3 regions of the Anaerocolumna sp. AGMB13020 genome follow, and region 3 is predicted to be linked to each of the others. Evidence: a T-box and tRNA genes for the amino acid it is inferred to sense, from the RefSeq annotation. Region 3 holds a T-box; the other regions hold tRNA genes.
What was found. The T-box of region 3 lies ahead of R2R35_RS08100 (valine--tRNA ligase). A T-box ahead of a tRNA ligase gene usually reads a tRNA of that ligase, here a tRNA-Val.
Positions count from the first base shown of each region.

Region 1: it encodes a tRNA-Val, which carries the amino acid that the T-box ahead of R2R35_RS08100 (valine--tRNA ligase) is inferred to sense. The anticodon was not compared.
Region 2: it encodes a tRNA-Val, which carries the amino acid that the T-box ahead of R2R35_RS08100 (valine--tRNA ligase) is inferred to sense. The anticodon was not compared.

Region 1 covers NZ_CP136910.1:2,987,664-2,997,410, forward strand. The annotation lists gene R2R35_RS12110 (sensor histidine kinase) at 1-432, opposite strand, end outside; gene R2R35_RS12115 (response regulator transcription factor) at 422-1,105, opposite strand; gene tkt (transketolase) at 1,519-3,504, opposite strand; gene fsa (fructose-6-phosphate aldolase) at 3,617-4,270, opposite strand; gene namA (NADPH dehydrogenase NamA) at 4,594-5,616, opposite strand; tRNA gene R2R35_RS12135 (tRNA-Lys) at 6,160-6,232, opposite strand; tRNA gene R2R35_RS12140 (tRNA-Phe) at 6,266-6,338, opposite strand; tRNA gene R2R35_RS12145 (tRNA-Met) at 6,389-6,462, opposite strand; tRNA gene R2R35_RS12150 (tRNA-Tyr) at 6,491-6,572, opposite strand; tRNA gene R2R35_RS12155 (tRNA-Thr) at 6,603-6,675, opposite strand; tRNA gene R2R35_RS12160 (tRNA-Val) at 6,689-6,761, opposite strand; tRNA gene R2R35_RS12165 (tRNA-Asp) at 6,776-6,849, opposite strand; rRNA gene R2R35_RS12170 (23S ribosomal RNA) at 6,899-9,747, opposite strand, start outside.
Region 2 covers NZ_CP136910.1:2,524,791-2,534,537, reverse strand. The annotation lists rRNA gene R2R35_RS10130 (23S ribosomal RNA) at 1-1,138, shown strand, start outside; tRNA gene R2R35_RS10125 (tRNA-Asn) at 1,222-1,293, shown strand; tRNA gene R2R35_RS10120 (tRNA-Glu) at 1,379-1,450, shown strand; tRNA gene R2R35_RS10115 (tRNA-Thr) at 1,483-1,555, shown strand; tRNA gene R2R35_RS10110 (tRNA-Ile) at 1,560-1,633, shown strand; tRNA gene R2R35_RS10105 (tRNA-Asp) at 1,697-1,770, shown strand; tRNA gene R2R35_RS10100 (tRNA-Val) at 1,820-1,892, shown strand; tRNA gene R2R35_RS10095 (tRNA-Leu) at 1,927-2,012, shown strand; tRNA gene R2R35_RS10090 (tRNA-Arg) at 2,039-2,112, shown strand; gene R2R35_RS10085 (DUF1700 domain-containing protein) at 2,495-3,016, shown strand; gene R2R35_RS10080 (hypothetical protein) at 3,452-3,688, shown strand; gene R2R35_RS10075 (rhodanese-like domain-containing protein) at 3,785-4,087, shown strand; gene R2R35_RS10070 (THUMP domain-containing class I SAM-dependent RNA methyltransferase) at 4,218-5,378, shown strand; gene R2R35_RS10065 (N-acetylmuramoyl-L-alanine amidase) at 5,658-6,857, shown strand; gene R2R35_RS10060 (XTP/dITP diphosphatase) at 7,107-7,700, shown strand; gene R2R35_RS10055 (metallophosphoesterase) at 7,747-8,229, shown strand; tRNA gene R2R35_RS10050 (tRNA-Pro) at 8,396-8,470, shown strand; tRNA gene R2R35_RS10045 (tRNA-Gly) at 8,512-8,582, shown strand; tRNA gene R2R35_RS10040 (tRNA-Arg) at 8,609-8,682, shown strand; tRNA gene R2R35_RS10035 (tRNA-His) at 8,774-8,847, shown strand; tRNA gene R2R35_RS10030 (tRNA-Gln) at 8,864-8,935, shown strand; tRNA gene R2R35_RS10025 (tRNA-Lys) at 8,989-9,061, shown strand; tRNA gene R2R35_RS10020 (tRNA-Leu) at 9,072-9,151, shown strand; gene R2R35_RS10015 (ISL3 family transposase) at 9,375-9,747, opposite strand, start outside.
Region 3 covers NZ_CP136910.1:2,042,693-2,052,439, forward strand. The annotation lists gene R2R35_RS08090 (tetratricopeptide repeat protein) at 151-1,554, opposite strand; gene R2R35_RS08095 (hypothetical protein) at 1,730-1,873, opposite strand; gene R2R35_RS08100 (valine--tRNA ligase) at 2,117-4,777, opposite strand; T-box leader at 4,897-5,109, opposite strand; gene R2R35_RS08105 (hypothetical protein) at 5,490-6,635, opposite strand; gene R2R35_RS08110 (DUF5716 family protein) at 6,663-8,816, opposite strand; gene R2R35_RS08115 (DUF5717 family protein) at 8,881-9,747, opposite strand, start outside.

The DNA of each region.
Region 1 (9,747 bases), 940 kb from region 3:
GTCGCTTTCATCAAAAACTCCACTGATATAAATTGAATCAAAGAGCTTTTTCTCTCCGGTAAGATCCTTTTCCAGGTTGTTAAAAAGAATAACTCCGGTATTATTATCCACTGCTTTATAATGAATGCCAAGCAAAGCAAAAGTACTGTCATTATTACTGGCGTTTTCCTCCGGAAAACCTTCTTCTACAGCTTCCTCCAATATTACCTCTGCGCTGTCATGCATCTGTAGCTTCTCACCCCACAAAAACAGAAGGGAGAAGAAACATAAAAACAGGACACCGTTTATTATTAGCAGCTTCAGATAATGAAGGGAAATTCGAAAAGCGATAGAAAAACGAAAATTTCCCAGCCAGACTTCCCGCTTCTTTCGGAAAGGAAGTACAATCCTTATAAGGAACTGCCTTAAGGATTCTTTAAAATTAACCTTCATCTTTAATAATGTAACCTACCCCTCTCACTGTGTTGATAAGGCGTATACCATACTTATCATCAATTTTCTGTCTCAGGTAGCGGATATATACATCTACTACATTGGTATCTCCCAGGTATTCATAATCCCAAACATTATTCAATAACTGCTCTCTGGTAATGGCAATGTTCTTATTTCTGATAAGATACTCTAATAATTCATATTCCTTTTTGGTCAGTACCAGCTCATCGTCTCCATAAAAAGCACTGTGGCCGGATAAATTAAGCTTTAGTTTTCCAATCTTGAGTATATCCTGTTTGGGCTGTACCTGCTTTGTATGGCGATTTAAGGCTACTCTTATTCTAGCCAGGAGTTCCTCAATGGCAAATGGCTTCGTCATATAGTCATCAGCCCCTATATCAAGCCCTGCTACCTTATCTGTAACATCATCCTTGGCAGTAAGCATTATAACCGGAACATCTGATTCCATACGAATTCTTCTGCACACCTCAATACCGCTGATACCAGGAAGCATTATATCCAGCAGTACCAGGCTTACCTCCTTTTGAAGAGCCTTCTCAAGACCTGTCCTGCCATCAGCAGCAATCTCTACCTCATAACCTTCATATTTTAATTCAAGCTCAACAAAGCGGGCTATTTTACTTTCATCTTCAACTATCAATATTTTAGGCATATACTACCCTCCTGTATATTATTCCATCTAAACTCATTCTATCTGCAAAAATAGCTATTTGCAATAACTTAATATTAAAATTCTATTAGAATTGAATACTTACAAGTATTAATATACAACAGAAGAAATAGGAATATAACTACTTATAAGGAACTAATGATTAGACTTTCCAGACATAAAGAAGGACATCCATAATTTATACATTATCATGGATGCCCTGCTATTGATACTAAACTATTATTTCAAATATACAATCTCTCACTCACATACTATTCTAATAATTGGCAGCAACTGAATATGCTTGCTTGAAACCAAAGAACATTTTCTTTCCAGACAATGGCCCAGTAGATCGACCTATTTCCACTTCAGTATTACTTAATTATTATCTGTATATTCATGCTTTCTTTCTATCATTACAAGACTGATTTAACAGCTGCAACTACATTTTCGGTTGTAAAACCAAACTTCTTAAATAACAAGCCTGCTGGTGCAGAAGCACCAAAGCCTTTCATTGTAACAGTAGTACCGTCAAGACCTACATATTTACCCCAGCCAAAATCAATTGCTGCTTCAACGGCAACTCTTGCTCTGACATTCTTAGGCAGTATACTATCCTTATATTCCTTGCTCTGCTCTTCAAAAAGGTCAATTGAAGGAACACTTACAACTCTTACGTCAATTCCTTCTTTTTTCAGCTCTTCCTTCGCATTGATACTGATCTCAACTTCGGAACCACTTGCCATAATAATAGCATCCGGTACTTCCTTCTCAGAAGGAGCAATGATATAAGCACCCTTTAAGGCATCTTTACTGGAACCTTTATACTGCGGCAGGTTCTGACGTGTCAGCACAAGGGCAGTAGGGGTTTTCTTTGAGGTAACTGCATAATACCATCCAGCTATTGTCTCTGTAGCATCTGCCGGTCTGAAAACAGTAAAGTTAGGCATAGCACGAAGCATTGCAAGCTGTTCGATAGGTTCATGTGTAGGTCCGTCTTCTCCAACACCAATACTGTCATGTGTAAGTACGAAAGTTAATGGAAGTCCCATTAAAGAAGAAAGCCTAGCCATAGGTTTTACATAATCGCTGAATACAAAGAATGTTGATACATAAGCCTTTAAACCGCCATGAAGTGCAAGACCGTTACCGATAGCTGCCATTGCAAGCTCTCTAACTCCAAAATGCAGGTTCCGTCCGGAATAATCCTCACTGGAGAAATCTCCTGCATCCTTCATATATGTCTTAGTAGAAGGAGCTAAATCTGCAGAACCTCCAATAAAACCAGGTATAATATCTTTCAAGCGGTTAATAACCATACCAGATAAGTTTCTGGTAGCATCCGGCTTATCAGGATATGACCAGAACTCCTCATTCTCTAAAAGCTCCTCAGCAATAGCCTCATTGTGGTACTTATCCCAGAGTTCTTTTAATTCAGGGTAAGCTTTCGCATAACTGCTAAAAAGTTCGTTCCAGTCAGCCTCTGCTTTTTCACTCTTTTTATTAACTTCCTCTATGTGCTTATATACTTCTGCAGGAACGTGGAAATCCTTATCTGCAGGGAATCCTAATTTTTCTTTTAATGCCTTGACATTATCTGCTCCAAGAGGTTCACCATGAGCACTAGCCATTCCTTCTCTGGGAGAACCATAACCAATCTTGGTCTTAACTGTGATTAAGGTGGGTCTGGTAGTATCCGCCTTAGCTGCTGTAATAGCCGCACCTATCTCTTCAAGATTATTACCATCTTCTACAACCAGTGTCTGGAAACCAAATGCTTCAAATCTCTTAGACACATCTTCTCTAAATGCTATATCCGTGTCACCCTCTATCGATATCTTATTAGAATCATAAAGAACAATTAACTTGCTCAGACCTAATGTTCCTGCTAAGGACATGGACTCATAGGAGATACCTTCCATCATACAGCCGTCGCCGCCTAAAACATAAGTATAGTGGTCAACTATCGGATAGTTTTCTTTATTAAATTTAGCTGACAGATGAGCTTCAGCCATTGCCATACCAACTGCCATTGCCATACCAGCGCCAAGAGGTCCTGTAGTAGCCTCTATACCAACAGTATGACCATATTCAGGATGGCCCGGTGTAAGGGAATCCAACTGTCTGAAGGATGCCAGATCTTCAACAGATAAACCGCCATATCCGAATAAATGGAGCAGAGAGTAAAGAAGTGCAGAACCATGTCCACCTGACAGGACAAAACGGTCCCTGTTTGTCCACTTAGGGTTCTTGGGATTGTGATTCATGTGATTCGCCCATACCTCATATGCCATAGCTGCTGCGCCAAGTGGCAGACCAGGATGTCCTGAATTTGCTTTCTGTACTGCATCCGCTGCTAATACGCGCAGTGAATTAACTGACAATGTATCAATATTACTCATTTTTGTCCTCCTAAATCCTTGTTAATCTCCAAAACCTATTTATCTTTTTGGAAATTTTATTATATTCAAAAGACTATTATTTAGTCCCTATTGAATTACCTCTTGATCTTTTTTATTCACCAAAAACTGCTCTATAATCCTTCTGAAACTTTTCAATTCCCTGATCTGTTAAGGGATGCTTTGTACACTGCTCAATAACACTGTAAGGTACTGTAGCTATGTGTGCACCAGCCAGTGCGCAATCAGTAACATGAATAGGGTTTCTGACGCTGGCAGCAATAATTTCTGACTGAAGATTATAGATTTCAAATATATCTGCGATAATTCTTATCAAATCAATACCAGGTGATGAAATATCATCCAAACGTCCCAGAAAAGGTGATACATATGTTGCACCCGCTCTGGCTGCCAGTAATGCCTGGTTTGCAGTAAAAATAAGAGTTACGTTTGTTTTGATTCCTTCGGAAGAAAGAACCTTTGTAGCTTTAAGACCTTCCACAGTCATTGGTATCTTAACAACCATGTTAGGATGAATCTTTGCAATCTCTCTGCCTTCTGCTATCATTCCTTCTGCATCTACAGTAGTAGCCTTTACTTCTCCGCTAATTGGTCCGTCTACGATTGCAGTAATTTCTTTAATAACCTCTACGAAATCTCTTCCTTCTTTTGCAATGAGTGATGGATTGGTAGTTACTCCACAAATTACACCCATTTCATTTGCTTTCTTAATGTCCTCAACATTCGCTGTGTCAATAAAAAATTTCATAAGACAATCCTCCGTTCAGTTTACCATTATAGGTATGTACTGATTTACTAAATTATTTTAGATACTTGTAAACAAATTAACTTAAACCGTTCTAAATCCAATCACATAGATAAATATACTATAATATAAGCAGTAATGCAATAGTTTAATGACAAAACTTTATCTGGATTTAAAAAACACAAATTTTCTTTGAGAAATATCTAAATTATTTTATATTTTATTGTCTTTTTCATATAAATATTTCATTGAGCTTCATAAAGCGATGTATATCTATTAAATAATTTATAAATAGAATTCTATATTACTATATAAAATAAAGGAATTTAGAATATGTTAAAACTCCTTAAATACTGTTTGGGATATTCATAAGGTATTCTCTTTTCTCTTGCAGTATTTAAAACCCAATAAGGATTTCTTAACAACTCTCTTCCAATAGCGATCAAATCTGCTCTTTTATTTGCTATAATCTCTTCTGCAATATCTGGAGTATTAATTAACCCGACAGCAATTACAGGAACCATACAACTTTCCCTTAGATATCTGGCGGCCTCTACCTGATAACCTGGATAGGAGTCTATCTCAGCATGTGCAACACCACCTGAACTAACATGTAAGATATCAAACAATGATTTAAAATCTTTCAGGATATCACTCATAAATTCTGGTGTCATTCCTCCTTGAAGGTAATCATCAGCTGAAACTCTTACGATAATGGGTTTTTCTTTAGGCCAGACCTCTTTTACTGCTTCCAGTATTTCCTTAAGAAAACGTCCATTATTAGCAGCATTACCGTTATATTCGTCCTTACGCTTATTCGATATAGGGGATAAAAACTCACTTATGAGATAACCATGTGCTCCATGTATTTCTATAGCATCGAATCCTGCTTTATCAGCTCTTATAGCAGCCATTCTGAAGTCTCTGACAACCGCTTTGATTTCAGATAATGTTAATTCATGAGGAATCTGGCTCTTATCATCAAAAGCTATGGCACTAGGAGCTACGATTCTTTCATTAGGGGCTGTACACTTACGTCCGGCATGTCCTAACTGAATTGCCATTTTACTCCCCTGCTCATGGCATACCTTAACAATCTGCTTTAGACCAGCGATTTGTCCATCTTCCCATAAACCAAGATCTTTCTCTGTAATCCGTCCATTAGGTGAAACTGCAGTAGCCTCCATTATTATTAAACCTACACCTCCTACTGCTCTGGTGACATAGTGAGTAAAATGAAATTCATTGGCATATCCTGTTTCATCGGATGAATACATACACATAGGCGGCATAACTACTTTATTCTTTAACAACAGGTCTTTTATTTTGAATTCTTCGAAGATCTTCATTCTATACCTCCTGCTAGATATTTAAATCACTAAGTACTTTTCGTTTGCATGAATTACACAAATTAAATCCCATCTATTTGAGTGTACTTCAAATTAAAAACTTCTACTCTTTAAAATACCACACTATAATAATTATACACTAAATAAATATAAATTAACATTACTATTTGGCTTATAAGCTATTTTCTCTATACTGTTGCATTATAAGTATCTGAACAGGTCATCAAAAGTAAAATTCAATAAAACGCTATACTTACTTGATTATTAGTTATCATCACGATATAAGGAGTAGATTGTACAGAGCCAAATTTTAAAAATGTTAAAGATGATGAAAACAATCAAACACAAGTATCTGATTGAAACAATAGTTTAGTAAATACAATCATTACTTTAATTATTCATTACAAAAAAAACTTCGATATAACAAAAAATCCACTGTAACATAAATTACAGTGGATTTTATCAACTATTCGTTTATAATTTGTGGATAAGCTTATTATTTATTTAACAAATAACGTTCTTAACTTGTATATAAACCGATTATGAGACATCCGGGATTCGAACCCGGGACACCTTGATTAAAAGTCAAGTGCTCTACCAACTGAGCTAATATCCCAAATTTACTGAATCTAAAAAATCCAATAAAAAATGCCCAGAGCCGGAATCGAACCAGCGACACGAGGATTTTCAGTCCTCTGCTCTACCGACTGAGCTATCTGGGCAAGGCCAACATCATTGACTCAATTTCTTTCGAAAACTGCATGTTTTCGGATTGCGGGGACAGGATTTGAACCTATGACCTTCGGGTTATGAGCCCGACGAGCTTCCAGACTGCTCCACCCCGCGATATTATTTTTTATTATTTTAAAACAAATGGATGGAGAAGGATTCGAACCTTCGAAAGCGTCGCTAACAGATTTACAGTCTGCCCCCTTTGGCCACTCGGGAATCCATCCATATTTTTTTTATAAGTGTTTTCACACTCAAGCCGACGATCGGACTCGAACCGATAACCTGCTGATTACAAGTCAGCTGCTCTGCCAATTGAGCCACGTCGGCATTTTTAGGTAAATGGGACCTATAGGGCTCGAACCTATGACCCTCTGCTTGTAAGGCAGATGCTCTCCCAGCTGAGCTAAGATCCCATATTTATTACCAACGACCCGGAAGGGACTCGAACCCTCGACCTCCGCCGTGACAGGGCGGCGCTCTAACCAACTGAGCCACCGGGCCAATACTTGACATTCACTTACACATTAATTCATCCGATAAAAACCATTTTTAGGTCAAGCCCTCGACCTATTAGTATTAGTCAGCTGCATGTGTTACCACACTTCCACCTCTAACCTATCCACCTGATCGTCTTTCAGGGGTCTTACTGCATTCGCATGGGATATCTTATCTTAAGGGGGGCTTCACGCTTAGATGCCTTCAGCGTTTATCCCGTCCCGACTTGGCTACTCGGCCATGCACTTGGCAGTGCAACCGATACACCAGAGGTCAGTCCAACCCGGTCCTCTCGTACTAAGGTCAGCTCCTTTCAAATATCCTACGCCCGCGCCGGATAGGGACCGAACTGTCTCACGACGTTCTGAACCCAGCTCGCGTACCGCTTTAATGGGCGAACAGCCCAACCCTTGGGACCTAATACAGCCCCAGGATGCGATGAGCCGACATCGAGGTGCCAAACCACTCCGTCGATGTGAACTCTTGGGAGTGATAAGCCTGTTATCCCCAGGGTAGCTTTTATCCGTTGAGCGATGGCAATCCCACTTTATACCACCGGATCACTAAGTCCTACTTTCGTACCTGCTCCACCCGTCGGTGTCGCAGTCAAGCCCTCTTATGCCTTTGCACTCTGCGGATGGTTTCCGTCCATCCTGAGAGGACCTTTGAGCGCCTCCGATACCCTTTCGGAGGCGACCGCCCCAGTCAAACTCCCCACCTGACATTGTCCACTGCCCGGATCACGGGCACATGTTAGAAACCCAGTACTGCAAGGGTGGTATCCCAACAACGGCTCTGCGGCAACCGGAGTCACCGCTTCATAGCCTCCCACCTATCCTGTGCATGCAATACCGAATCCCAGTATCAAGCTAGAGTAAAGCTCCATGGGGTCTTTCCGTCCTGGCGCAGGTAACCAGCATCTTCACTGGTATTTCAATTTCACCGGGTGCATTGTCGAGACAGTGCCCAAATCATTACGCCTTTCGTGCGGGTCGGAACTTACCCGACAAGGAATTTCGCTACCTTAGGACCGTTATAGTTACGGCCGCCGTTTACTGGGGCTTAAGTTCAACGCTTCGGGTTACCCCTAACATCTCCCCTTAACCTTCCAGCACCGGGCAGGCGTCAGCCCATATACTTCACCTTACGGTTTTGCATAGACCTGTGTTTTTGCTAAACAGTTGCTTGGGCCAATTCTCTGCGGCCTGTATTTCTACAGGCACCCCTTCTCCCGAAGTTACGGGGTCATTTTGCCGAGTTCCTTAACAATGCTTCTCCCGTCGGCCTTAGGATTCTCTCCTCATCCACCTGTGTCGGTTTACGGTACGGGCTTATAAAAAACAATAGCGGCTTTTCTTGGCAGTGCCTCCATCAGCTTCCCTACTTATATTTCGGTCCACATCACGTCTTCCCATTATGGAACGGATTTTCCTGCTCCACTGGTACCTCGCTTGTACCGGGTATTCCTCACCCGGCTCTGACTTTGTCTCTGCGTCCCCACAGTTCTGTTTTTATAAGGTACAGGAATTTCAACCTGTTGTCCATCGACTACGTCTTTCGACCTCGCCTTAGGTCCCGACTTACCCAGAGCAGATCAGCTTTACTCTGGAAACCTTAGATATTCGGCCTGAAAGATTCTCACTTTCATCTCGCTACTCATTCCGGCATTCTCTCTTCTTATCCCTCCACGACTCCTTACGGTATCGCTTCGTCGGTATTAAGAATGCTCCTCTACCACAGTAGTATTCACTACTATCCACAGCTTCGGTGTCGTGTTTTAGCCCCGGACATTTTCGGCGCAGGACCTCTCGACTAGTGAGCTATTACGCACTCTTTTAATGTGTGGCTGCTTCTAAGCCAACATCCTAGTTGTTTTCGAAATCCCACATCCTTTTCCACTTAACACGCACTTTGGGACCTTAGCTGGTGGTCTGGGCTTTTTCCCTTTTGACTACCCAACTTATCTCGTGTAGTCTGACTCCTGGTCATCATCTATATGGCATTCGGAGTTTGATAATCTTCGGTAAGCTTTGACGCCCCCTAGGATATTCAGTGCTCTACCTCCATTAGACTAAACCAAGGCTAGCCCTAAAGCTATTTCGAGGAGAACCAGCTATCTCCGGGTTCGATTGGAATTTCTCCCCTACCCACACCTCATCACCACCCTTTTCAACGGATGTGTGTTCGGTCCTCCACCGCCTTTTACGGCAGCTTCAACCTGGACATGGGTAGATCACCCGGTTTCGGGTCTACTTTTACTGACTTATTCGCCCTATTCAGACTTGGTTTCCCTTCGGCTCCGAGTCTTAAACTCTTAACCTTGCCAGTAAACGTAACTCGCCGGACCGTTCTACAAAAAGTACGCGGTTCACCTGTAAATAGGTGTTCCACAGCTTGTAAACACAGGGTTTCAGGTTCTCTTTCACTCCCCTCCCGGGGTTCTTTTCACCTTTCCTTCACAGTACTATGCACTATCGGTCACTAAGTAGTATTTAGCCTTGGGGGGTGGTCCCCCCTAATTCCCACAAGGTTTCTCGTGTCTCGTGGTACTTCGGATCCCGCTCGCTGACTTCCGGTTTCGCATACGAGGCTTTCACTCTCTTTGGCTGGCTTTCCCAAAACCATTCTGCTACCTTTCATCTCACTTGTTGCGGTCCATAACCCCAGAAGATAAATCTTCTGGTTTAGGCTCTTTCCATTTCGCTCGCCACTACTCTGGAAATCGAGTTTTCTTTCTCTTCCTCCGGGTACTTAGATGTTTCAGTTCCCCGGGTTCCCTCTATTAAGCTATGTATTCACTTAATAGTAACGGAGGTTTGCTCCGTCAGGTTTCCCCATTCAGAAATCTGCGGGTCAAAGGATATTTGCTCCTCACCGCAGCTTATCGCAGCTTATCACGTCTTT
Region 2 (9,747 bases), 480 kb from region 3:
TGGCCCAAGCAACTGTTTAGCAAAAACACAGGTCTATGCAAAACCGTAAGGTGAAGTATATGGGCTGACGCCTGCCCGGTGCTGGAAGGTTAAGGGGAGATGTTAGGGGTAACCCGAAGCGTTGAACTTAAGCCCCAGTAAACGGCGGCCGTAACTATAACGGTCCTAAGGTAGCGAAATTCCTTGTCGGGTAAGTTCCGACCCGCACGAAAGGCGTAATGATTTGGGCACTGTCTCGACAATGCACCCGGTGAAATTGAAATACCAGTGAAGATGCTGGTTACCTGCGCCAGGACGGAAAGACCCCATGGAGCTTTACTCTAGCTTGATACTGGGATTCGGTATTGCATGCACAGGATAGGTGGGAGGCTATGAAGCGGTGACTCCGGTTGCCGCAGAGCCGTTGTTGGGATACCACCCTTGCAGTACTGGGTTTCTAACATGTGCCCGTGATCCGGGCAGTGGACAATGTCAGGTGGGGAGTTTGACTGGGGCGGTCGCCTCCGAAAGGGTATCGGAGGCGCTCAAAGGTCCTCTCAGGATGGACGGAAACCATCCGCAGAGTGCAAAGGCATAAGAGGGCTTGACTGCGACACCGACGGGTGGAGCAGGTACGAAAGTAGGACTTAGTGATCCGGTGGTATAAAGTGGGATTGCCATCGCTCAACGGATAAAAGCTACCCTGGGGATAACAGGCTTATCACTCCCAAGAGTTCACATCGACGGAGTGGTTTGGCACCTCGATGTCGGCTCATCGCATCCTGGGGCTGTATTAGGTCCCAAGGGTTGGGCTGTTCGCCCATTAAAGCGGTACGCGAGCTGGGTTCAGAACGTCGTGAGACAGTTCGGTCCCTATCCGGCGCGGGCGTAGGATATTTGAAAGGAGCTGACCTTAGTACGAGAGGACCGGGTTGGACTGACCTCTGGTGTATCGGTTGCACTGCCAAGTGCATGGCCGAGTAGCCAAGTCGGGACGGGATAAACGCTGAAGGCATCTAAGCGTGAAGCCCCCCTTAAGATAAGATATCCCATGCGAATGCAGTAAGACCCCTGAAAGACGATCAGGTGGATAGGTTAGAGGTGGAAGTGCAGTAATGCATGCAGCTGACTAATACTAATAGGTCGAGGGCTTGACCTAAATAAGTAGAATTTTATTCTGCTTATGGTTAATAATGTTCATATATTCATAAATCAAGTTATTAGAAAAGACAAGTGTAGTATTCCTCGATAGCTCAATGGTAGAGCACACGGCTGTTAACCGTGGGGTTGTAGGTTCGAGTCCTACTCGGGGAGCTGTAGTCAGCATAAACTGCTGACTACAAAAAAACAAAATAATGGTTGACAAGCATTAAAGTTTGTGTTATAATATTTAAGTCATGGCCCCATGGTCAAGCGGTTAAGACATCGCCCTTTCACGGCGGTAACACGGGTTCGAATCCCGTTGGGGTCATTTTTTGATATCATGAACGTGATAAGTAATACGCCGACGTGGCTCAATTGGCAGAGCAGCTGACTTGTAATCAGCAGGTTATCGGTTCGAGTCCGATCGTCGGCTTTTTGGACCTTTAGCTCAGTTGGTTAGAGCAACCGGCTCATAACCGGTCGGTCCGGGGTTCAAGTCCCTGAAGGTCCATTACATTAGTTGTTACAGCTTTAATTGATACTTAAGATAATAAATACATATTTATTTAAATATGGCCTAGTGGCTCAGTTGGTTAGAGCGCCGCCCTGTCACGGCGGAGGTCGAGGGTTCGAGTCCCTTCTGGGTCGTTTCTTTAGAAATAAAGAACCAAATAATTAATTTACATGAAAGTTTCGTGGGATCTTAGCTCAGCTGGGAGAGCATCTGCCTTACAAGCAGAGGGTCATAGGTTCGAGCCCTATAGGTCCCATAAATAATTGATTACCAGGTCAATTATTGAAAATGCCGGCGTGGCGGAACTGGCAGACGCACAGGACTTAAAATCCTGCGGGCCTAATCGCCCGTACCGGTTCGATTCCGGTCGCCGGCATTGTAAAATAAAAATTCTTTGAATCCGTGCGTTTAGCTCAGCTGGATAGAGCGTCTGGCTACGGACCAGAAGGTCGGGGGTTCGAATCCTCTAACGCACATATAGGACTGTAATTTCTTAATCGGAGTTACAGTTTTTTGTTATTCTAAAATATTATTATAAATAATTCCTGCTAATCCATAAAGATATTTCATATAGGTTTATAATACTGCAGGAATAATTACACTGCAATTATATTAAATCTCTGTAGAAGTTCATATTGCAGTATTTGCTATTTTATAATTGAGCTATCTCTTAACAATATCCTTAAAATTAGTTATTTAATGAAATGTTAATAATAGAGCTATTTACCCCAATGGAGCATTATGCTAAAATTAGACTAATTCTTAACACATTAGATAAAACTAATAGTTATAAATTAGAAGCTAGATTAGGTAAAAGCAGCAGATAATCGAAAAGGATGGTTTGATATAGGAGGATACATGACTAGAGAAGAATTTATTATAGAACTTAAAAAAGCACTTGCAGAAGAGATACCTGCAAATGAAATTGAAAATAATATAAACTATTATAACAGTTATATAAGAGAACAAATGCAAGTGAAATCAGAAGAAGAAGTTCTTTTAGAGCTGGGTGATCCAAGATTAATAGCCAGAACGATAATTGATAGCTTTCAGATGTCCCAGGGGCCGCTGTACAACAATAAGAGGCAGCGCATGGGCTATGAGGATGCTTATACAGAGGAATGGCAGGATGAGGATACCAGTGAGGAGTATGGACAGAATAATGATGTATTTGGCAGTGCAGGGAGCAGTTATCATGTGTATAAGAATTATGAGTTAAAGTGGTATCATAAAGTTGCTTTAGCTGCTATGATTGTTGTTATTCTTTCTATCGTAATTATAATCGGGGGTATAATCTTAAAGTTATTTTTTTCAATCGGAGTTCCTTTATTACTGATTTACCTAATTTATAGGCTGGTAATAACCAACCGGAATAATTAAACCGTATCACAATAGTAAGCAATTTACGTAATTTTAACTAGCTGAATAGTTCATTTTAGTTAGCGCATAAAAAGAATTAAAGTGAAACAACCGCCAAGGGGGAGCCAAGGCGGTTGTTTCGATGAGGGGAGTATAAATAATTAATAAGGGGTTATATAGTGCGTTAGATGAATCTTCCGATCTCTCTCTAACACAATTACATTATAATACATAATTAACAATTATGCAAGATGCTAGTAATATAAAATCTAATATTTTTCTTAAATTTTCTGATTTACTTAAAAACCCATTATTTGTTAAGTGATTGAATAATATTTTCGATAAAATAAATTTGTTGTTGCATATTTTAAATGAAAAACGCTCATAATATGGGTGTAATCTTAATAAAAAAATAGATTTTTAGGAGGACTTTTAAAATGGCAAACAACAGTTATAATGATTACTCATCAAACTCAGAAAAAAATACTACAAGCAAAAACACTTCAACAAACACAACATCCAATACACAGAACAAAACTTCCAATAGCTCCAAAAACAACGCTAAGAATACAAGCTCATCCAATTCTGCGCGTAATACAACAAAAGAATAATATCAGTAAAGCATTAAAAGAGCGTGTTGCAATATTAAAAAATATGCAACACGCTTTTTTATCTAATATTACTTATAAGTAAACCTTAGCTATAAGTAATATCCTTTGCTCTTTTCACGTATCCAGGCACAAACAGGCATTTTCCAGAATAATATAATATCGAAGTGCAGGTGATATTATGACTTTTGAAACGATTAATGCAAAGGATATAATGTACTACATAAGAAGGCCGGAGGTATTGATTATAGATATCAGAGAACCCCTTGAGTTCAGCCAGGGGCATATACCCTCTGCCATAAATATACCCTATGATGATTTTGAAAATGGAAAAAGGGATATACCCGGAGATAAACTGTTAATACTGTATTGTGACAGAGGCAATCTAAGCCTGTTGCTTGCAAGGGATTTAAGCAAAGAAGGTTATTGGGTTAAGAATATTTATGGTGGCATGCATGCATACCGAGGTGTTCTTGAGTATTAATAGATAAACAAAAGTGTTTTTCTTACCCAAACTGCTTGAAGTTGGTTTATTTATTGCATTGGTATATTTCATATGTTATAATTCATTGTTAGTTCAATTTACCTCAGTTAAACAAAGGGAGTACAATATGATGAATCAATATGAATTTTTGGCACCATGCCATTTCGGTTTAGAAAGTGTTCTGAAGAAAGAGATAACAGATTTAGGCTATGAAATAAAACAAGTTGAAGACGGACGTATTCTGTTTGCCGGAGATGAGACGGCCTTTGCCAGAGCAAATATTTTTCTTCGTACAACAGAACGTATACTTCTTAAGGTAGGTAAATTTAGAGCAGAGAGTTTTGATGAGTTGTTTGAGGGTACGAAAGCAATTCCCTGGGAAAATTATATCCCCAAAGGTGGTAAGTTCTGGGTAGCCAAGGCTACCTCTATCAAAAGTAAGGTATTCAGTCCGTCAGATATTCAATCAATCATGAAAAAAGCTATTGTTGAGAGATTGAAACAGGTCTATAAAATAGAATGGTTTCCGGAGGATGGGGAGAGCTATCCTATCCGTGTTACTTTTATGAAAGATGAAGTTACTATTGGTATTGATACCTCTGGTGAGTCTCTCCATAAAAGAGGATATCGAAAATATGCAAGTAAAGCACCTATAACAGAAACTCTTGCAGCAGCTTTGATTATGGTAACACCCTGGAAATATGATCGTATACTGGTGGATCCTTTTTGCGGCAGTGGAACCATTCCTATTGAAGCTGCCATGATTGGGGCTAATATTGCACCTGGAATCAACCGCTCCTTCCTTGCTGAGAATTGGAAACTGGTACAGAAGAAAAATTGGTATCAGGCGATTGAAGAAGCAAACGATGTGAGAAAAAAAGACATTGAAATGACTATTCAGGGTTATGATATTGATGGTGAAATTGTAAAGGCTGCAAGGCAGAATGCGGCGTTGGCAGATGTGGAGGATTATATCCACTTTCAGCAGAGGCCACTCAGTGAATTAAGCAGCAGTAAAAAATACGGTTTTATTATTACTAATCCGCCTTATGGTGAAAGATTAGAGGAAAAGGAGGCTTTGCCGGCTCTTTATAAAGAAATCGGAAAAACCTATGCTAATCTGGATGCCTGGTCTATGTTCCTTATTACCAGTTATGAAGATGCCATAAAATATATCGGACGCAAAGAAGATAAGAATCGTAAGATTTACAATGGTATGCTTAAAACCTATTTCTATCAATTTATGGGACCTCGTCCGCCGAAAAGAAATAATATAGCTAATGAGGTTTAATATACACCGGTAAGAATTTCATAAGAAGGCTGTCATATTACGGTTAAAAGATTAATTCTATTGGAAAATAGAGTTATGGGAAAACACAGTAATAGGCAGCTTTTTTTATAAAAAAAGTTGACTTTATATTTTATACTTTATCCTATCCTACTTATTACCCATTAATCAAGAATACAGTTAAATTAGGTATTTTTAAAATTGAGATATATGTAATAATATTTTGCTTATTGTAGAAAAATTAGATGCATAGTATAATCGTTCTATCAGGGGGATTATAGAATGGGAGATAAAGTGCTAAAGTATACGGCAGTTTTCACCTTTGGTCTGATGCTGTCGGTAGTTATATTTTCACTGATTTTATCTTATAAAGCAGATCTTGTGGGGGATGATTCTGCTTTGGCTGCAATCAAAACGGTTTATGAAAAGCAAAATGATAGTAAAGATTACCTTTCTACCGTCGATGAATTGAAAGATGAACTAGGGGATAAATATATAGCAATAAATAAGGATGTTAATAAGGAAATTACAATAAGTGAGGACTCTATTAACAAAAGCCTGACTTTGATAATAAAAGGCTTAAAAGACAAGAGCTTGACAGAAGATAATATTGTAAGAGTAAACAAAAAAGAAAGCTATCAGGGCATTGTTTCACAAAGGGCAGAAGCAGAAAAGAGCGGATATCTGGTACCGGAGGTATTAAATGCGGAGGATGGAGAGATTTCCTATGGTATAATACCGGAGTTTGAAAATACGGACCCTGTTACTAAAATAGATATTGACTATAATAAGAAAGAAGACGGAACCTACGAAGCAATCATAAGTTTAGTGCTGGATCATGTTTATGCACCTTTTATGTTAGAAGAGGAGGGACAGGTCTATATTTCATTAAAAAAACCTTCTGATGTCTACGAGCATATAGTTGTTTTGGATGCGGGACATGGAGGAAAAGATCCCGGCGCAGAAGCAGCTGATGGTTCTTGTTATGAGAAAGAGATAAATCTTCAGATACTCTTATATGTTAAGGAGCTGTTGGATAAGGAGAATATAAAGGTATATTACACCAGAACTGACGATAGAACGATTTACCTGAATCCAAGAGTTAATCTGGCAAATGAAACAGAAGCTGATCTATTTATCAGCATTCATTGTAATTCCAGTGAATCCTCGCTGCCAAGAGGGCTTGAGGTATTGTATAAGAGTAATTGGGGCAAGATTTCCTATAGTTCTGAACAGCTAGCAAGAATAGCATTGGAAGAAATGAAAACAGTGACCGGTTATGTTAACAGAGGTTTGGTTGCTGGCGACGAAATGTTGATTATTAATAAATCACAGGTACCGGTTGTGTTAATCGAAGTGGGTTTTATGTCAAATCCCCAGGAACTGGAGTTCTTAAAATCCAATAAAAGAGAAAAAGAAATAGGAAAAGCAATTACCCAGATTATAAAGAGAGCTCTTGCTGAAAAAGAAGTCACGAAATAAGGATATAAAGATTCAATTTGTTTTAAGATAAAATATTCTCCTGGAACGAAGCACCCATAAAATACGCATAAATGAGTAAAAGTTCATCCTGGATTTTATAGCTTTTTGATGTCGGAGAAGCGGTTGTCAAAATTGCTCGAAAATGTGAAATATATTAATTATTAGAAAGGTGCCACAATAGGGTCTGTCCATCTGTATTATTTGTGACAGCACCGGCTGAAAGGCATGGGGTATATAAGAGGTACAATGATGCAAAGAATTATATTTGCCACGGGAAATGAGGGCAAAATGAAAGAAATAAGAATGCTCCTTAAGGATCTGGATTACCAGGTGATATCTATGAAGGAAGCCGGTATAGATATTGATATTATAGAAGACGGTGATACCTTTGAAGCAAATGCGATAATCAAAGCCAAAGCAATTATGGAAATGACAGGGGAGATTGTTCTGGCAGATGATTCAGGGCTGGAGGTAGATGCCATGGATAAAGGCCCTGGTGTTTATTCTGCACGTTTTATGGGAGAGGATACTTCCTATGATATTAAGAACAATTATATACTCGACAGGTTAAAAGGACTTAAAGGGAGTGACAGGAGTGCCAGATTCGTATGTGTTATTGCCTGTGCTTTTCCAGATGGCAGAATTCTGACAACCAGAGGTGTGTTTGAGGGATTAATCGGTGATACTATTTCCGGTGAAAATGGATTTGGCTACGACCCTATATTCTGGGTACCTGAGTATGGCTGCACCTCCGCTGATTTATCCCCGGAGGTTAAGAATGAGGTAAGTCATCGAGGTAAGGCCTTAAAGGAAATGAAGGATAAATTAAAGGAATGGATGTAACAATAAATATTAGCAGAAAGGCTATAATCGGGTCATAAAGGAATTTATGAAAATACTAATCGTAAGTGATACCCATGGAAGATTAAGCAATTTGGAAAGAGTTATTTCGAAGGTAAGCCCACTGGATTTAATGCTTCATTTAGGGGACTTTGAAAGCGGTGAAGACTATATTAGTTCAATAGCCTTTTGTCCCGTGGAATTTGTATCTGGAAACAATGATTTTTTTGCAGACGTACCAAAAGAGAAGATTATAACCCTTGGCTGCCATACAATACTAATGACACATGGACATCGGTATGGTGTTAATTTTGGTACGGGGAGACTAAAAGAAGCAGCTCTTTTGCAAGGTGCTGATATTGTTTTGTATGGACATACCCACAGACCGTCTATCGATTTAAGTACGGGTGTGTGGGCAGTAAACCCCGGCAGCATCAGCCAGCCCCGGCAGGAGAACGGTAAACCCTCTTATATTATTATGGAGATAGACAGTCAGGGAAAGGCTCATTTCAGCCTTAATTACCTGCCTTGAGAGTACCTTAATAATCCACGGAAAAGCATAAACAATAAGCCTTAAAATCTGCCAAGACAAGACATTGTAGAAAAATTTAAAAAAGTTTAAAAAGTTGTTGACAATTATGTTGGCATAATATATAATGATTCTTGCGTCACGAAAGCCGCAAAAAATAAAAGCCTAACGGGGTGTGGCGCAGCTTGGCTAGCGCGCTTGATTTGGGATCAAGAGGTCGCAGGTTCGAATCCTGTCACCCCGACTTATACTTTTGTTAAGGTGGCTAAAGATAAAATTTCATACGCGGGTGTAGTTCAATGGTAGAACACTAGCCTTCCAAGCTAGATACGTGGGTTCGATTCCCATCACCCGCTTGATGTATGTAATATACATCATATGTGTGCTAGTAGCTCAGTTGGATAGAGCAATGGCCTTCTAAGCCATGTGTCGGGGGTTCGAATCCCTTCTGGCACATTTTATCTTGTAAAGACAAGTATACGTCAGTTGATATTGACAGCTCCTGCGTAGGGTTAATGTGGACAAGATAAGGTGTTATTGTTTTATGGTGGGTATAGCGCAGTTGGTTAGCGCGCCAGATTGTGGCTCTGGAGGCCAAGGGTTCGAATCCCTTTATCCACCTTGGTAATAGTACCATTGGGCTGTCGCCAAGCGGTAAGGCACAGGACTTTGACTCCTGCAGTCGCTGGTTCAAATCCAGCCAGCCCAGTCAGCCATCGCTGAAATCAGGGAACCTGCCGCGAATGGTGTTATATATTATTTGGGATATTAGCTCAGTTGGTAGAGCACTTGACTTTTAATCAAGGTGTCCCGGGTTCGAATCCCGGATGTCTCATTTATAATAAGCGGATGTGGCGGAATTGGCAGACGCGCTAGACTTAGGATCTAGTGGGATACCGTGCAGGTTCAAGTCCTGTCATCCGCATTATAAGGAATTGCAGTGATTATGAGAAATCAAATATCAGGCATAAACCAAGAAATAACCATTACCATAAGGTAGTGGTTATTTTTTGGCTCTTTGTCAATAGTTGGGGTGGGATTCGTATGAATCCCGCTCCTTTCTTACGTTTAGAGCTGTTTCGATAGTTCATTCTACTGTATGCTGTTTTGGGCATGCAAAATAAGCCTCCATATCCCGACCATTTTTCCTATGATGTACAATGAAGTATCCGAGTACGGAACCGGTTAAAGTTTCGGATTCCATAAGAACTTCGTTTTAATACTTTAATCTTATTGTTAAATCCTTCTGTGACACCGTTTGTAATGCCATATTTGAAGGCATTTAAGATTTCTTTTCTCCAAGACTGGAACGTTTTTGCACATTTCTCGAATTCTTTAATACCGCATCCTCTTGCATTAGATATCCAATCATCGAATTCCTGCTGTTGCTTACGATAGGACTCCAGCTGGCTGATGTCATAAAACCATTCTTTCATCATGTGCGCCAACCGTAGGTCATCACTATACTGGAGCATCAGATCACAGGCTTGTTTGTTCTCGTCTTTCAGCTTTCTATAGCGG
Region 3 (9,747 bases):
AAAGTTATAAAACCCAGAAGTTTACATTTACATATTTTAACATATATTTTCTCATCCGTCTATAAGAAAAGACAATTCCAAATAATTTTTGGAATTGTCTCTCCTGGTTGATTCTATATTAGATTTTATATTTGATTTTTTGCTTTATCTTTAGGGCAAGGTCTGCAATTTTTCCTGTGCCTGGTTGTAGCGGCGGTTTGTTTCAGGAATCTTCTCAATTATCAGGTTGTAATATTTTTTTGCATTCTCATAATCGCTTTTTTGGTGATAAGACCTGGCAATAAAATAAAGTGCATCCGCGTTGGTATTATCCAGTTCATAGGTTTGAAGCAATACCTCCAGCGCTTCATCATACTTTCTGTTAGAATACAGCCCATAACCTTCATTATACAATGCCGCAGCTGCCTTTTCTCCTACTGCATCTTTAATCTGGTTATAAAGCTCCAGGGCCTGAGGTTTCTCTAATTTATCCGTGTTAACCTTTGCCAGCTGCTCAGCCACAGTAACATAATTAATCTGGGAAGTACCTTTTTGTAGTTCATTTACGTATAAAGCTGCTGTCTTAAAGAGCTGATCATAGATTGTATCATCTACCTGATTGCCGTTTAGTTCCTCAATCTGTTTATTCAGCGCAGCAATTTGGGTATCCAGTTCATCCTTGGCCTTTACTGCAGTGTCATACTTCTGTTCCAATTCATTAATCTGTGCACTGTGTTCCGTCTTTAGCGCATATGATTTGCTCTCGTAATTGTTGACAACAGTTGGTACCAATAGAAAGGCTGCACCCATAATACCAATAGCTATACCAATTATCAGATTTACAAAAGGCCATATATTAGGTCTTTCTTCTTTATAAGGAGTATGACCAAAGACTACCGGCTCCGCAACAACCTTTCTTTCTTCCTTCTTTTCTATCCTGGTATCTTCACCGGCGGTCTGATTAAGCTCATTCAATTCCCTCATGTACTTAAGGGTGGTTGTGTTGGATACATCTATTTTACTTGCTTTGGTCAGATTCTTAAGAGCCTTGTCAAGCTCACCGCTCTTAATGTATAGCAAGGCAAGCAGCTGAAGCGCTTTCACAAAGTGAGGATTCAGATTAACAACCTTCTTCAGTTGTATGATTGCCAGATCCTCATTTCCCTGCTTGGCTGACTGCAAGGCAGCATTATATTTTTTGGTAGTCTGGTTCAGGTTCTCAAGTCTGGTAGGATTAGCCTGGACTAATTCCATGTATCTGTCCGCATCATTATTTTCCTGCTGTAAATGCTTACTGATTACCCATTGACTCAGAGCAGCGACAGGTTCTCCCATCTCATAATAAATAAGGCCCAGAAGATTTCTGGCATCCGTATTTCTCTTGTTCAGCTCCAAGCTCTTTTTTAATATAATGACAGCACCGGACAAATCTCTTACTTTTGCCTTCTGGAGTCCTTCATTATAGTAACGGTTGGACATTAAATTTATTTTTGCATACACGGTTAAGTCTTCCCCGCAGCGTTCACAGCGGTTGTTCTTACCCTGAACGCTTTTATTGCATACCGGACATATCATGTTATCTTCCTGCCACTTGTCATACGAGCAAAGGAATCTCTTGTGGCTTCCTTTCCATTCTTATTTTCCATCGCTCTTCGCTCTGCTAAGAACATCCAGGGTGTATTTAAAAACTTTTGCACCTGCTTGCCAAAAGCGCCGGCAGAAGGGTGCAATGAGCTTTTAAACACACCTTTTAATTCTTGTCTTTGATCTCCTTCAGCATGGTCTTAATAATATCTGTAATATCAGACAGATCATTACTTTTTATTACTTCTTCCACCTGATCTACTTCAAGACTTGGCTGAAATTTAGCGATTTCTTCATCAAAATTAATCATGCTGACTCCTATCTGTGCGCTCCGGTGCACTCGATTTTTTTCTGCAACCCACTATATATACATATCACAATCTTGTATGCAATATGTATCTGTAAGCTGATTTAATTTTTTACTTTCTGTCAGATCTAAAATGCCATATTAAATTAGCTTTTTATTTCCGTTCTTTTCTTTCTATCTTAACCATTATATGGGTAAAAATCAAGTGTAATCTCATACCCTAAGAATTTTTACCTCTTATCTTAACTATTTCGTAAGAGTTTTAAGACGTTCTTCCACCTGTTCCATAAGCTGGGTGTATTTTGCAAGCTTTTCCTTCTCTTCCTGAATCTTGGCTTCCGGTGCTTTGCTTACGAATCTTTCGTTTGCCAGCATGCCATTCACACGGTTTAACTCACCGGCTAAACGAGCCTTTTCCTGATTCAGTCTTTCTATTTCCTTCTCGATATCAACCAGTTCTGCAAAAGGCATATAGATTACAGCCTCCGGTATAAGCGCTGTAACTGCATCCGCAGGTATACCATCGGTATTCTTCTGAATGGTTACTTCTGAAGCATAGGAAAGAGTTGCAAAGAAAGCTCTGCTGTTCTCAAAGATTTCCGTTATTCTGTTATTTTCCGTTACGATAATCACAGAAGCTTTCTTTGAAGGCGGTACATTCATACCGGCACGAACAGCTCTGATACCTTTTACTGCTTCCTTCATTAATTCAACTGCTTCTTCCTCTTTGCTGAAATTGAATTTTTCATCAAATACCGGCCAATCCGATACCATAATGGATTCTGCTTCTCCGTCTTTTCCTTCTGCTTCTAATAAGGTGCAGTAGATTTCCTCTGTGATAAAAGGCATATAAGGGTGAAGAAGCTTTAAGGAAGTTACCAGCACCTGTTTTAAGGTCCAGATAACACCTGCTTTGGTCTCATCAGCATCGTTGTAAAGTCTGGGTTTAACCATTTCGATATACCAGTCGCAGAATTCCTCCCAGATGAAATCATATATTTTCTGTACGGCAATACCAAGCTCAAAGCTTTCCATATTATCCGTTACTTCTTTTACAAGTGTATTGCATTTGGACAGAATCCATTTATCCGCATCTGTTAAGAGAACCTTGTCTCCTTCTGCCGCTTCGGCTTTCTCAAGATTCATCATAATGAAACGGGAAGCATTCCATACCTTATTGGCAAAGTTTCTGCTTGCCTCAACTCTCTCTAAGTAGAAACGCATATCATTTCCTGGTGCATTTCCGGTAATCAATGTCAGACGAAGGGCATCGGCACCATACTTGTCAATTATCTCGAGCGGATCGATACCATTTCCAAGGGACTTACTCATCTTTCTTCCCTGAGAATCTCTAACCAATCCGTGAATCAGTACCTTATGGAAAGGTGCTCTTCCAGTATATTCATAGCCGGAGAATACCATACGTATTACCCAGAAGAAAATTATATCATAACCGGTTACCAGTACGTCGGTAGGATAGAAGTATTCAAGATCTTCTGTGTTCTTAGGCCATCCAAGGGTGGAGAAAGGCCACAGGGCTGAGCTGAACCAGGTATCCAGCGTATCCTCATCCTGCACCAGGTGATTATGTCCGCATTTGGGACAGGTTCCCGGCACTTCTTTTGACACAACCACATCGCCGCATTTGTCACAGTAGTAAGCAGGTATTCTATGTCCCCACCAGAGCTGTCTGGAGATACACCAGTCTCTGATATTGTCCGTCCAGTTAAAGTAGATCTTATCAAAACGCTCCGGTACAAAGGTTATAGCACCGTTTTTTACCGCATCTACTGCGGGTTTGATAAGTTCCTCCATTTTAACGAACCACTGCTGTTTGATTAAGGGTTCGACTGTTGTATTACATCTGTCATGGATACCTACATTGTGAACATGGTCTTCTACTTTCTTTAAGAGTCCCATCTCCTCTAATTCTTGTACCATCTGCTTTCTGGCTGCATAACGGTCCATTCCTGCAAATTTTCCACCCTTTTCATTGATGGTGGCATCATCATTCATAATATTAATCTGTTCCAGGTTATGTCTTTTTCCTACTTCAAAATCGTTCGGATCATGAGCAGGTGTAATCTTTACAACACCGGTACCAAAATCCTTATCTACATAGGTATCCGCAATAATGGGTATCTCTTTGTCCAGGAAAGGAAGAATAACCGTCTTGCCAATCAGGTCCTTATAACGCTCATCCTCGGGGTGTACCGCTACAGCCACATCACCTAACATGGTTTCAGGTCTTGTTGTAGCTACCTCTAAAAACTCTTTTGTTCCTGTAATAGGATAAAGAAGATGCCAGAAATGTCCGTTTTGTTCTTCATGTTCTACCTCTGCATCTGAGATACTGGTCTTGCAGACAGGACACCAGTTAATGATACGGGAACCTTTATAGATAAGTCCTTTCTCATATAATCGGATAAATACTTCCTCTACTGCTTCGGAACAGCCTTCATCCATGGTGAAACGCTCTCTTTCCCAATCACAGGAGGAACCGATCTTCTTAAGCTGGCTGATAATACGGCCGCCGTATTCATCTTTCCATTCCCAGGCTCTCTTTAAGAAACCTTCTCTTCCAAGGTCCTTCTTATCAATTCCTTCTTTCTTAAGCTGTTCGATAATCTTAACCTCTGTTGCGATACTTGCATGGTCTGTGCCGGGCTGCCAAAGCGCATTATACCCCTGCATTCTCTTAAATCTTGTAAGTATATCCTGCATGGTGTTGTCAAGGGCATGTCCCATGTGAAGCTGACCTGTGATATTGGGCGGGGGCATAACAATGGTGAAAGGTTTTTTACGTTTATCCACCTCTGCTTTAAAATATTTCTTATTTATCCACTTTGAATACAGCCTGTCTTCTATATCCATGGGGTTATAGTTCTTTTCCAATTCCTTGTTCATTCTTTCCTCTCATTCCTCCGCTCTTGGCGGCATTTATTTTCTGCTTCCGGGGCAGTTATTTCTTTCTGATTTTTTAGCTTATGGCCTGTTCACTAAAGACAAAAAAAAGGCCCTCCGTCTAAAAGGACGAAGAACCGTGGTACCACCTTTGTTCACAGCTATAATCTGCTGCCTCTTAATCTGTAACGGGACTACCCGGCATTTCCTACTCGGCTTTCAGAAACACAGTTCAGGAGCTACCTTCAACAAGCAGTAAGTAAGACAGCCTCTCAGCCTTGAACTGTCCTCTCTGATACACTTACCCGTCTAATCCTCTCCATCATTACCTTTGTTTTATCTATAATCAATATAAATATCATATGAAAACTTTCTTCTTCTGTCAAGTACGAAATGTTGGTTATTGGGGGGAGAGAAATTTTGGTTGATGGGATGACGGATGTCTTTGGGGGTGTACGATGAGAGTGGCTTACATTTATGCATTTTCCTGTTCAGGGTTCCAAATTCCACTAAAATGGCAGAAGTTGTTCCCTGGGCAGGTAAAAGGATACCAAACTCGCTGAAATTCGCTCAGACAGTGGTATCCTTTCACCTAGGGACAACTGCTGCCATTTAAGTGTCATTAAGGAACCCTTCAATGGAAAATTCCTAAATGTAAGCCACTCTCATCTGGGGTATTCTAATGATAACTTCGTAGTTTTTGGTATGCGATTCTTTATAGATTTATTCCGTGTTTTTTCAGAAGCTCTGATACATATTCTTTGTTCTCTTCTTTTTCTTTGGTGAATTTCTCGATATCCTCAAGACACTTGTCCTTTAGCAGGTTGTTCTGTTCAATTCGGTCTTTTAGTTTCTGCCTTCTGTCAAGGAGCGTGGTAGTTAACTTCTCCATTTCTGCTGAATCCAGCAAGGCTTCCAACTGATATATCCAGATCTTGGCATCTGTGATTTTTGCAGCCTTCAGATGCGTGATAATTTCACTGTTATAGTATTCTGTCTGTTCTTTGCTGACCTTATACTTATTCTCATCTTCCTTTTCCTTCTTATATTCTTCCCAAAGATAAGTAAGCTGGGCATAACTGTCTACCATATACTTCTGATAACAGTAATCCAGTGCGTTGGTATTATTGATATATTTAATCTTTACCTTATTCAGCAGCTGAATTGCACGATTCAGTTTTTTTTCTGCATCGGCCATATCTTTTCTGTTCTCTCTGGCACGTATAAATATATAAGCTGCTGCAGTTGCACCTAATGCTATGGTTAGAAGAAAAGGCAGCTGCATGTTTGCACCGGTTCTTAGGTTTACCCAGATAAATAACAGAAATAAAAGAACGGAGAGTATACTGGTAGTTATCCCGATGGTACCAAGAGTTTTCTGATTGGCTTCTGCATCCTCTTTCTGATGCAGCAAAGCTGCTCTCTCACTGTCCAGATATTTCATATCATTTTCGATATCAAAGCTGTAAGCCTCCCAGGCTTTCATCTTCCTAAGGTCCAGGGGAATGCTTTCTTCAAATTTAGCCAGATTATGATATTGGGTATCTTTAATCTTACGGGTGCCTTTCTTATATCTTTCCCTGTCTTTTGACAATGTCAGAATCTTTCTGGCTAGGTCATTGATTAGCTCTCTGTCTTCTCGGTCCAATGCCTCAATTTTCTGTATATCACTGATATAATGGGTTACTGCCTGCAGCTCTGTCTTCATTTCCTGTGCCTGCAAAGTACTTTCTACGATTTGCTGGCAGCTGTCTTCTATCGCGTATTTGGAATGCTCTGCCTTATCTACTGTCAGGCTTAAAGGTTCTTCTGTCTTGCTCTTCTTATTTTCCTCTGAAGCCTTACGTCTTCTAAATGCCATGTGCCTGATTTCCTTTCCGTAACCGGTTTATGAATTCTCTTTGCGGTACTCTTCTTTATATAGAGCTATTATATCATTAACTTCCCGCTTGAAATCGTTAAGCCTTCCGGTATCTTTTGCTTCCTTAAGAGCCGCTAATTTCATATAATTATCGCTGTCCTTAAAGCGTAACAGGCTCTGCTGTATCTCTTCCTTTAAGGTTTCTATATAGGTTTCATGGACTAATTTCTGATTACCTTCTGTAGCATCTGATAAGTCTGCTTCTTCCATCGTTTCCCCTGAAAGCAGTACACACAGGTAATACTGTCTTTTGGACTCTTCACTGCCATTTAAACGGTAAGCTTCCATAAACTCTGACTTAGCTCTTAATAAGCCTTCCAGATGAAGCCTGCAGATTCCAAGATTATGACGAATTCTGCCTGTAACCTCTGTAGTCAACGTATTGCTGTGATTGTTTATCAGGATTTCATAGATCAATCCTGCATCCGCATACTGCCCATGGGCTAAAAAGGAATCTCCTTTTTTTAATGCCATTTCTGCAGGAGAGATATTCTTTCGTTCCTTTTGCTTATTCAAAAATTCTTCAGCTTCTGTCTTTGTATAATAATCTGTATCCAGCAAGAAAACCGCTGCAGCTTCCAAAAGTGCTTCATAGCCGGATAACATCGTTTTTATCTCTCTTAGCTTCAACGCTTTTTCAACTTGCTTAAGCTCCCGTTCTACCCAAAGAAGAAATTCCTCCTCCAAAAGCTCATCTGTGAGGAGCAGGAAATTATGATGAATATAATAATAAAGTTCTTCTGTATTATGAACAACCGTGCCGGTTATTTTAAATCGGTAAGGAACTTCTGCCTTGACCTTATCGCATAAAATAAGCACTCCAGCACTCTCTTTTTCTGTATTATCTGCATCCTCAAAGAGTTTTATAAGTTTTTCCCATCTTAAGCCGGAAGACTTTCTGAATTGCCCAAAACCAGTATCTCTTACTTTTATTTCCGCTGTTCTATCATCCTGAAAAGTCAGGGATATTTCTACACGTGCTGACTTATCTTTTTTTACCTCTAAGCCTTCCAGAACTATTTGGTGATATTCCTTTTTTAATGTGAATAAATCCTTCACCTGCAAATTTATAACATTGCTTTCTGTTATAATGAATTCCTGGGTGCAGGGTATATCATACCAGGCCTTATAACCGTCCCAAAGCGGAATATCTGCCGCTTCACCCTCCTTGTAACCCGCTGCTGTTATAAGGGCATTTATACGGTCTGAGTCCAGAAAGATATATTCCTTTAGTGCACCGGACTGTTCATTCTCTTTTTCCCTGGAGGTATAGCACGCTCCTTTGGCATATAGATTCTGTCCTTTAAATACTCTCCTGCCGGTACATAGTTCCTTAAGGGCATTGTCGACCCAGTCACCTTCAAAACCTGCTCCGGTTACATAAATAGTAGAAATCAGCTGCTTATGAAGAATTCCTTTGGCAAGATTAAGAAAACAATACTCTGCCCGCTCTCTGTCATCCTTCTCCACTTCTTCCAGGCTTAAGATGTCACTCAAATCTCTTCTGCTTATTCCAACTGGTATGGGACTTAATCTTCTGTTTATGCTTATCTGACTATAATAAAATTCCTCTTCATCCATATGAAATAGCCCTACATCATTAAGCCACAGCTCCTTTTTCTGACTGAGAGCATAGTATTCACAACTAAGGGAATTGCTTTGAAGAACAAGCCTGTCCTCTTTGATTCCCATATTATAAAAAGCTTCTGTAAGTGCTGCTTTTAGATTCTCATTTAACTTTTTTACGGTTATGGTTATTTTACCGATGCTTTCGCCGGGAAATTTCAAGGTAACAAGGGTCAGGCATTTACGAAAGAGTTTTTCCAGAAGGAAGGCTGCCGTGTAAGCCTTATCATATAGCAGAATTTCATCCCCCGCCATAGCTTTTTCAAGCAGATTATCTGCCTTCTGACACAAGCCCTCCTGCTCAAGGCTCAGAACTTCTTCTCCGTAAGCCCATTCCTTACCACCTGTCTTACTTCCTACCAGTGCCGGATAGAGATACTTTCCCTGGCTTAAGGTTATGGATTCCGGTTCCATGGTCTTATGATTATAAAAACATATCTGGATATAATCCTTTCCGAAATCAATCCCTAACAGAAGTTTTTTTCTGTCAGTCATACAGCTCTCCTTTCTGTTCAGCACGGTGGAGTATGTTTTAAATACACACTTTCGTGCAACGCTTCTAAATGGGTTTAAATAAATCTATAATGAGGTGCCTGTTTTTTCCATAATTCCACATACTGTCCAGAACGCTGGTGTTATCGTTCATTTCCAAAGCCGTAAGCATAAAATTAATCTGATCCAGCGGTGTATCTTCTTCCAGCTGCATCTCCTGCTCAGCCTTTATGCTGCCGCTCTCCGTAATATTGGTCTGGTGGCTGTCGCCTTCTGAGATATAATATTGCAGATTCTCATCCTGAAATACGGTAAAGTCCTTTACCCGTATTCCAAGAAACATATCCTTCATTTCCTCCGATGTAAATTCTTCTTCTTTGTTTTCCAGCCGGTAGTGTATGATAACCTTGCTGGAAGGATCCGCGATATATTCCACTAAGTATTTTTCGGTTATTTTTGGATTTAACGGTATAACTCCTTTGAAATTTTTGAAAAATGGAAGGATAATTCCCCGTCTTATAAAACTTTGCAGGTTATAATCCACAAATTCCTTCTCGCTTTCTTCAAAAAACTCTTCTTCCGATAGTTTCTTAAGCAGAGCAAGCATGCAGACATCGTTTTCCTCATAGATCAGTTCCCGTTTCATAACGTCAAATAACTCTGCTTTTAGAATTCTGCCGTTCATCAGATATTTGTAACCATGATAGGATAAAAATGCACGTATCAGTTTACGGTTACTGCCTCTTTGATAATATTTCAGGAATACCTCCGGTGAGTTCAGCAGATACTCCCTGGTTACCAGCATCTGCGCCAGAAGTCTCTCCTCAAGTACATAGGTATTAATCTCAAAGCTTAAGGCTGCTTCCCATAAACTATAGAGCTCGCCGGTGGTTCCTTCATAGTATTCTGCAAGATACCGCAGTATTTCTTCATT